2 regions of the Lysinibacillus capsici genome follow, and region 1 is predicted to be linked to the other one. Evidence: a T-box and tRNA genes for the amino acid it is inferred to sense, from the RefSeq annotation. Region 1 holds a T-box; the other holds one or more tRNA genes.
The links. The T-box of region 1 lies ahead of trpS (tryptophan--tRNA ligase). A T-box ahead of a tRNA ligase gene usually reads a tRNA of that ligase, here a tRNA-Trp.
Positions count from the first base shown of each region.

Region 2: it has a tRNA-Trp gene. The T-box ahead of trpS (tryptophan--tRNA ligase) is inferred to sense a tRNA for this amino acid. The anticodon was not compared.

Region 1 is NZ_CP084108.1:849,009-852,495, reverse strand. Features, by position in the region: gene spxA (transcriptional regulator SpxA) at 433-828, opposite strand; T-box leader at 1,320-1,541, shown strand; gene trpS (tryptophan--tRNA ligase) at 1,657-2,646, shown strand; gene LCP48_RS03970 (YuzI family membrane protein) at 2,649-2,870, opposite strand; gene LCP48_RS03965 (IS1182 family transposase) at 3,227-3,487, shown strand, end outside.
Region 2 is NZ_CP084108.1:338,234-341,720, forward strand. Features, by position in the region: rRNA gene LCP48_RS01620 (23S ribosomal RNA) at 1-1,258, shown strand, start outside; rRNA gene rrf (5S ribosomal RNA) at 1,325-1,440, shown strand; tRNA gene LCP48_RS01630 (tRNA-Val) at 1,452-1,527, shown strand; tRNA gene LCP48_RS01635 (tRNA-Asp) at 1,532-1,607, shown strand; tRNA gene LCP48_RS01640 (tRNA-Thr) at 1,616-1,691, shown strand; tRNA gene LCP48_RS01645 (tRNA-Tyr) at 1,699-1,782, shown strand; tRNA gene LCP48_RS01650 (tRNA-Trp) at 1,787-1,860, shown strand; tRNA gene LCP48_RS01655 (tRNA-His) at 1,909-1,984, shown strand; tRNA gene LCP48_RS01660 (tRNA-Gln) at 1,994-2,068, shown strand; tRNA gene LCP48_RS01665 (tRNA-Lys) at 2,082-2,154, shown strand; tRNA gene LCP48_RS01670 (tRNA-Arg) at 2,173-2,249, shown strand; tRNA gene LCP48_RS01675 (tRNA-Pro) at 2,265-2,341, shown strand; tRNA gene LCP48_RS01680 (tRNA-Ala) at 2,357-2,432, shown strand; tRNA gene LCP48_RS01685 (tRNA-Ser) at 2,446-2,538, shown strand; tRNA gene LCP48_RS01690 (tRNA-Phe) at 2,545-2,620, shown strand; tRNA gene LCP48_RS01695 (tRNA-Gly) at 2,626-2,699, shown strand; tRNA gene LCP48_RS01700 (tRNA-Ile) at 2,704-2,777, shown strand; tRNA gene LCP48_RS01705 (tRNA-Asn) at 2,785-2,861, shown strand; tRNA gene LCP48_RS01710 (tRNA-Glu) at 2,863-2,934, shown strand.

The DNA.
Region 1 (3,487 bases):
AGACCTCATCTCCCTTCACTGTCATATGTCGAAAAACAGTTTGTTTCATTAGTATGCTTTTATTCTTTGTTTTTAACCTTCATACTGCATTTGTTTTTCAACCTTTGACCACACTACAGTAAAACCATCGAGTAACCGCAAACATGAATTTTTGTGTTCACAGTTGTCTCTAACTCTATTGTATGCTGTTCTGTCATAAAATGAAAAGGATATACACCGTTTCACAGAAGATATTTGAATTATTGAAATTGTAGTAAACTATTTAACTTAAATCAAGTTTAACATACTTTTACGGAAATATATGACTTTTCCCTATTAATTATTATACTTCATTATAGAAGGTTTTACAGAAGTAAAACATAAAAAAAGATGTCACAACATGTATTCCACATCTGTAACATCTATTACATATATTATTCAGAATAGAAAGGTTTAATTCACCATTCGTTGCGCTTCTTGTAACTGATATGCTCGAACTTTTCGAGGTAAAAAACGACGAATTTCATCTTCATTGTAGCCAACCTGCAGACGTTTTTCATCTAAAATGATTGGTCTACGTAGTAAGCCCGGATATTCCTGAATTAACTCATATAAACGTTGTAATGGTAAGCTTTCAACGTCCACATTTAATTTTTGGAATATTTTAGAACGAGTGGAAATAATTTCATCAGTTCCGTCTTCCGTCATACGTAAAATTTTTTTTATTTCACTTATGCTAAGCGGTTCAGAAAATATATTACGTTCTGTATATGGAATTTCGTGCTCCTCTAACCACGCTTTCGCTTTACGACAAGAGGTACAACTTGGTGATGTAAATAGGGTTACGATCATTCTGACACATCCTTTCATTTCTAAATCATTATCTATAAACCAGAACCAATGTGTTAAATTAGAATTAATGTAATGTAAAATACACAGTACCATTATACAGTACTCCGCTGTATTTGAATATAGTTCCAATAAAAAAAATCTGAACCTATCCATAAATATTCTGTCTATTTATACAGCTTTCAAATATGGTGTATTTTCTTCAAACTTATGTGCTACTACTACCATTCCCATTTTTAAAGCATTTTAAACATCTAAACAGATAGCTCAGTTGTTCTCATTTAAGAAAAATAATCGAGAAAATTGTCAATCCCACGTGTACATCTAAACAATTTTTTAATAAAAAATTATAAATTTATAACAAAATTACATAACAAAAAAAGCATATAATTTTTTCTAGAAAAAAAACACCGTCAAAAGTCTGACTTTACACAAAGGAATCTTTATAATATAATTCTTTGCAATCAAATCAATTTGAACAATTTAAATTGAGAAAAACGCTGACGAAGAGTAGTACATATGCTAATTCACGTATAGAGAGTCTGTGGTTGCTGTAAACAGATCGTGGATGCATGTGGAATGGACTTCCGAGTTAGCTTTGTGAACGCTACTTGAAGCTATTAGCAAAGCTCGTCCCTTCACGTTACGAAGCTGAGTGGCCTTTTTAGGCAAGCTGGGTGGTACCGCGGATTCAAACATCATTCGTCCCTTCATTAGAAAAAATCTAATGAGGACGCATGATGTTTTTTTGTCTTCATCGCCAAATGGAAAGGTGAAAACAACGCTGTGACACAAGTTACAGAAATTGATTTCGAGGAGGAATTTTTAATGACAACTATTTTTTCTGGCGTACAGCCTACAGGTATCGTAACATTAGGGAACTATTTAGGAGCATTCAAGCAGTTCCCGGCACTACAAGATGAAGGAAACGCTATTTATTGTATCGTTGATCAACATGCCATCACTGTTGCACAAGATCCGAAAGAATTACGAGAAAGTATTCGAAAGCTTGCTGCTACCTATATTGCTACTGGCATTGACCCTAAAAAATCGACCTTATTTATTCAATCAGAGGTGCCAGCGCATGCTCAGGCAGGATGGATGTTACAATGTGTTGCGTCTATCGGTGAGCTAGAACGTATGACACAATTTAAAGATAAATCACATGGTAAGGAAAGCGTATCTGCTGCTCTTTTAACATATCCACCGCTAATGGCCGCGGACATACTACTTTATAACACAAATATAGTCCCTGTCGGTGATGATCAGAAGCAGCATATTGAGCTAACTCGTGACCTTGCAGAACGCTTTAACAAACGCTTTGGCGATGTTTTAACAATTCCAGAAATTCAATTACCTAAAGCAGGCGCACGCATTAAATCCTTACAAGAGCCAACAAAGAAAATGAGTAAATCAGATCCAAATACGAAAGCGACAATCCGCTTATTAGATACTGCGAAAGACATTGAGAAAAAAATTAAATCAGCTGTAACTGACTCTGACGGCATCGTTGCATTTGATGTGGAAAATAAACCAGGTGTTTCAAATTTATTGACAATCGAATCAGCTATTTCAGGGGTAGCCGTTGAAGATTTAGTCAAAAAATATGAGGGAATTGGTTATGGTGGATTCAAGCAGGGTGTAGCAACAGCAGTAATTGAACACTTAATACCGATTCAAGAAAAATTCTATCATCTTGTAGAATCATCAGAGTTAGATGTCATTCTAGATGAAGGTGCTGAAAAGGCGAATGCGATTGCTAGTGCTACATTAAAACGTATGGAAGATGCTATGGGTCTTGGGCGCGCACGTCGCTAAACTTACGGCTTGTCTGAGGATCGATCAAAGCCCAAATCAAGCACAACTGCGCAGATGATGATACAGGCTCCTACCGCCATATAAAATTCTGTTGTTTGAAAAATAAATTTGAAAACAACCTTCCATGAATAACCTAGTGTGCGGTAATTTAAATACAATATGAGATTCCCTAAAGAGAGGATCATTAAGCCATAACTTACTAAAAATAAAAAGAGACGAAACATAGTAATGGCATCCTTTCTATTTCTTCTTACTTATCATTTATTCACAAAACTATAAAAAAAGACGTCAGCCATTTAAATTTGGCTGACGTTTCAGACTGTAGACAAACTCAATGAATTTTGAGTTTGCCCACAGTCTTTTTTCTTTTACAATAAAATAAAGTAAAGCCGTTGATTTCCACTACGGGCGGACGCTTTCCGCGGGCGGGGTCGAGCTGCTTCCCTCGCTTCGCTCAGTCCAGGATCTCGACTTTCCCGCTTTTCCCGCAGGAGTCGCCACCCTTCGTTCCAATCAACTTCTACATAAAGAATTCCTTATTCATCTATTGATAAAAAGTACACTTTCGAGGTGATCAACCATGATGACGAAAAATCAAATCAATGAACGTGAACAATTAGAAATGTTAACGATTGATCAATTAGTTCCCCAAGATCATTTAGTACGAAAACTAGAGGCGGCTATTGATTTTTCATTTATCTATCCTTTAGTAGAAAACCTCTACTCTGCTAAAGGACGCCCTAGTATTGATCCTGTTGTTCTCTTTAAAATGACGTTTATTCAGTACGTTTTTGGTATACGGTCCATGCGTCAAACCATCAAAGAAATTGAAACGAATATG
Region 2 (3,487 bases), 510 kb from region 1:
CGAGGAGAGAATCCTAAGGTGTGCGAGAGAACTCTCGTTAAGGAACTCGGCAAAATGACCCCGTAACTTCGGGAGAAGGGGTGCTCTTGAGCGTGCAAGCGCATGAGAGCCGCAGTGAATAGGCCCAGGCGACTGTTTAGCAAAAACACAGGTCTCTGCAAAACCGTAAGGTGACGTATAGGGGCTGACGCCTGCCCGGTGCTGGAAGGTTAAGAGGAGTGGTTAGCGCAAGCGAAGCTGCGAATTGAAGCCCCAGTAAACGGCGGCCGTAACTATAACGGTCCTAAGGTAGCGAAATTCCTTGTCGGGTAAGTTCCGACCCGCACGAAAGGCGTAACGATCTGGGCACTGTCTCAACGAGAGACTCGGTGAAATTATAGTACCTGTGAAGATGCAGGTTACCCGCGACAGGACGGAAAGACCCCGTGGAGCTTTACTGTAGCCTGATATTGAATTTTGGTACAACTTGTACAGGATAGGTAGGAGCCAGAGATCTCGGAGCGCCAGCTTCGAAGGAGGCGTCGGTGGGATACTACCCTGGTTGTATTGAAATTCTAACCCATGCCCCTTAGCGGGGCAGGAGACAGTGTCAGGCGGACAGTTTGACTGGGGCGGTCGCCTCCTAAAAGGTAACGGAGGCGCCCAAAGGTTCCCTCAGAATGGTTGGAAATCATTCGTAGAGTGTAAAGGCACAAGGGAGCTTGACTGCGAGACCTACAAGTCGAGCAGGGTCGAAAGACGGGCTTAGTGATCCGGTGGTTCCGCATGGAAGGGCCATCGCTCAACGGATAAAAGCTACCCCGGGGATAACAGGCTTATCTCCCCCAAGAGTCCACATCGACGGGGAGGTTTGGCACCTCGATGTCGGCTCATCGCATCCTGGGGCTGTAGTCGGTCCCAAGGGTTGGGCTGTTCGCCCATTAAAGCGGTACGCGAGCTGGGTTCAGAACGTCGTGAGACAGTTCGGTCCCTATCCGTCGTGGGCGTAGGAAATTTGAGAGGAGCTGTCCTTAGTACGAGAGGACCGGGATGGACACACCGCTGGTGTACCAGTTGTCTTGCCAAAGGCATCGCTGGGTAGCTATGTGTGGACGGGATAAGTGCTGAAAGCATCTAAGCATGAAGCCCCCCTCAAGATGAGATTTCCCATTACGCAAGTAAGTAAGATCCCTCAAAGACGATGAGGTAGATAGGTTCGAGGTGGAAGTGTGGTGACACATGGAGCTGACGAATACTAATCGATCGAGGACTTAACCAAAACGTTTGAAACATTCAATGTATCGTTTATCTAGTTTTGAAAGAATAAGTCTTTCAGCTGAATAAGTGAAGTGATGATGGCAAAGAGGTCACACCCGTTCCCATACCGAACACGGAAGTTAAGCTCTTTAGCGCCGATGGTAGTTGGGGGCTTCCCCCTGTGAGAGTAGGACGTCGCTTCGCTTATTTTTTGTGGAGGATTAGCTCAGCTGGGAGAGCATCTGCCTTACAAGCAGAGGGTCGGCGGTTCGAGCCCGTCATCCTCCACCATTTTGGTCCCGTGGTGTAGCGGTTAACATGCCTGCCTGTCACGCAGGAGATCGCCGGTTCGATCCCGGTCGGGACCGCCATTATTATTGCCGGTGTAGCTCAGTTGGTAGAGCAACTGACTTGTAATCAGTAGGTCGTGGGTTCGACTCCTATCGCCGGCACCATTCCCTTGGAGGGGTAGCGAAGTGGCTAAACGCGGCGGACTGTAAATCCGCTCCTTAGGGTTCGGCGGTTCGAATCCGTCCCCCTCCACCATTTTAGGGGCATAGTTCAACGGTAGAATAGAGGTCTCCAAAACCTTTGGTGTGGGTTCGATTCCTACTGCCCCTGCCAGGTATTGAGGTACTCGTTCATAATATAGCTAATATAATTTATATAGTGGCGATTGTGGCGAAGTGGTTAACGCATCGGATTGTGGTTCCGACATTCGTGGGTTCGATTCCCATCAGTCGCCCCATTTTAAAATTGGGGTATAGCCAAGCGGTAAGGCAACGGATTTTGATTCCGTCATGCCTAGGTTCGAATCCTAGTACCCCAGCCATTTTTAATTGCACGAGCCATTAGCTCAGTTGGTAGAGCATCTGACTTTTAATCAGAGGGTCGAAGGTTCGAGTCCTTCATGGCTCATCATTTTTTAATTAGCATGCGCCCGTAGCTCAATTGGATAGAGCGTCTGACTACGGATCAGAAGGTTATGGGTTCGACTCCTGTCGGGCGCGCCAATAAAATCATGTTTACGGAATGTAGCTCAGCTTGGTAGAGCACTTGGTTTGGGACCAAGGGGTCGTAGGTTCGAATCCTGTCATTCCGACCATCTTTCATGATAAATGGGGCCTTAGCTCAGCTGGGAGAGCGCCTGCCTTGCACGCAGGAGGTCAGCGGTTCGATCCCGCTAGGCTCCACCATTGTAATATTTTTGGAGGTATACCCAAGTCTGGCTGAAGGGATCGGTCTTGAAAACCGACAGGCGGGTAACACCGCGCGGGGGTTCGAATCCCTCTACCTCCTCCATTTTTCGGGTCAGTAGCTCAGTTGGTAGAGCATTAGATTGAAGCTCTAAGTGTCGGCGGTTCGATTCCGTCCTGACCCACCATTATTGCGGGTGTAGTTTAATGGTAAAACCTCAGCCTTCCAAGCTGATGTCGTGAGTTCGATTCTCATCACCCGCTCCAAAATGGGCCTATAGCTCAGCTGGTTAGAGCGCACGCCTGATAAGCGTGAGGTCGATGGTTCGAGTCCATTTAGGCCCATCATTATTCCGAAGTAGCTCAGTTGGTAGTAGCACCTGACTGTTAATCAGGTTGTCGCAGGTTCGAGTCCTGCCTTCGGAGCCACGGCCCGTTGGTCAAGTGGTTAAGACACCGCCCTTTCACGGCGGTAACACGGGTTCGAATCCCGTACGGGTCATCAAGCATGTAGCACAGATGTGTGTTACATGCTTTTTTCTATTCTCCTTTAAGATATTCTCCTTTTTCATGTTGTTGAGAAAAGATCACTAGCAGAAAAAGACACCTATTAGCAAGGTAAGAGGTTGATTTCCGTTCCGCCAGCTTCCTTTCCAGGGGGCGTCCGATGAGCCACTTCACTCATTTACGTTTGCTCCAGGGTCTCATCTGTGACGCTGGCTCCACTACAATCAACCATTCTGCAAAGTTTCTTTACTTTACTTTTTTCATAGTAGCATAGCGATCAAAAAGCCCATTATCTGTATGCTTAGAGGGGATAAGCTCTTATTTTCAATGTGGAGTAGGGAATCAGTTACAACAGCCATCCATAAGTGAATACCTTCAATTTATTTGTGGGATAAAAGAGGAAGACTACTTGATTGCCGGGGTTAGCCAGAAAGAGGCTAGCCGCACCGCGAAAGCCAAGCGTCAGCATGTAATTAGCCTAAAATGGAAAGACTTTTATCTTTCACAAAAATTCTATTGATGGCTTTGCTACAACACTATGAAGGTTA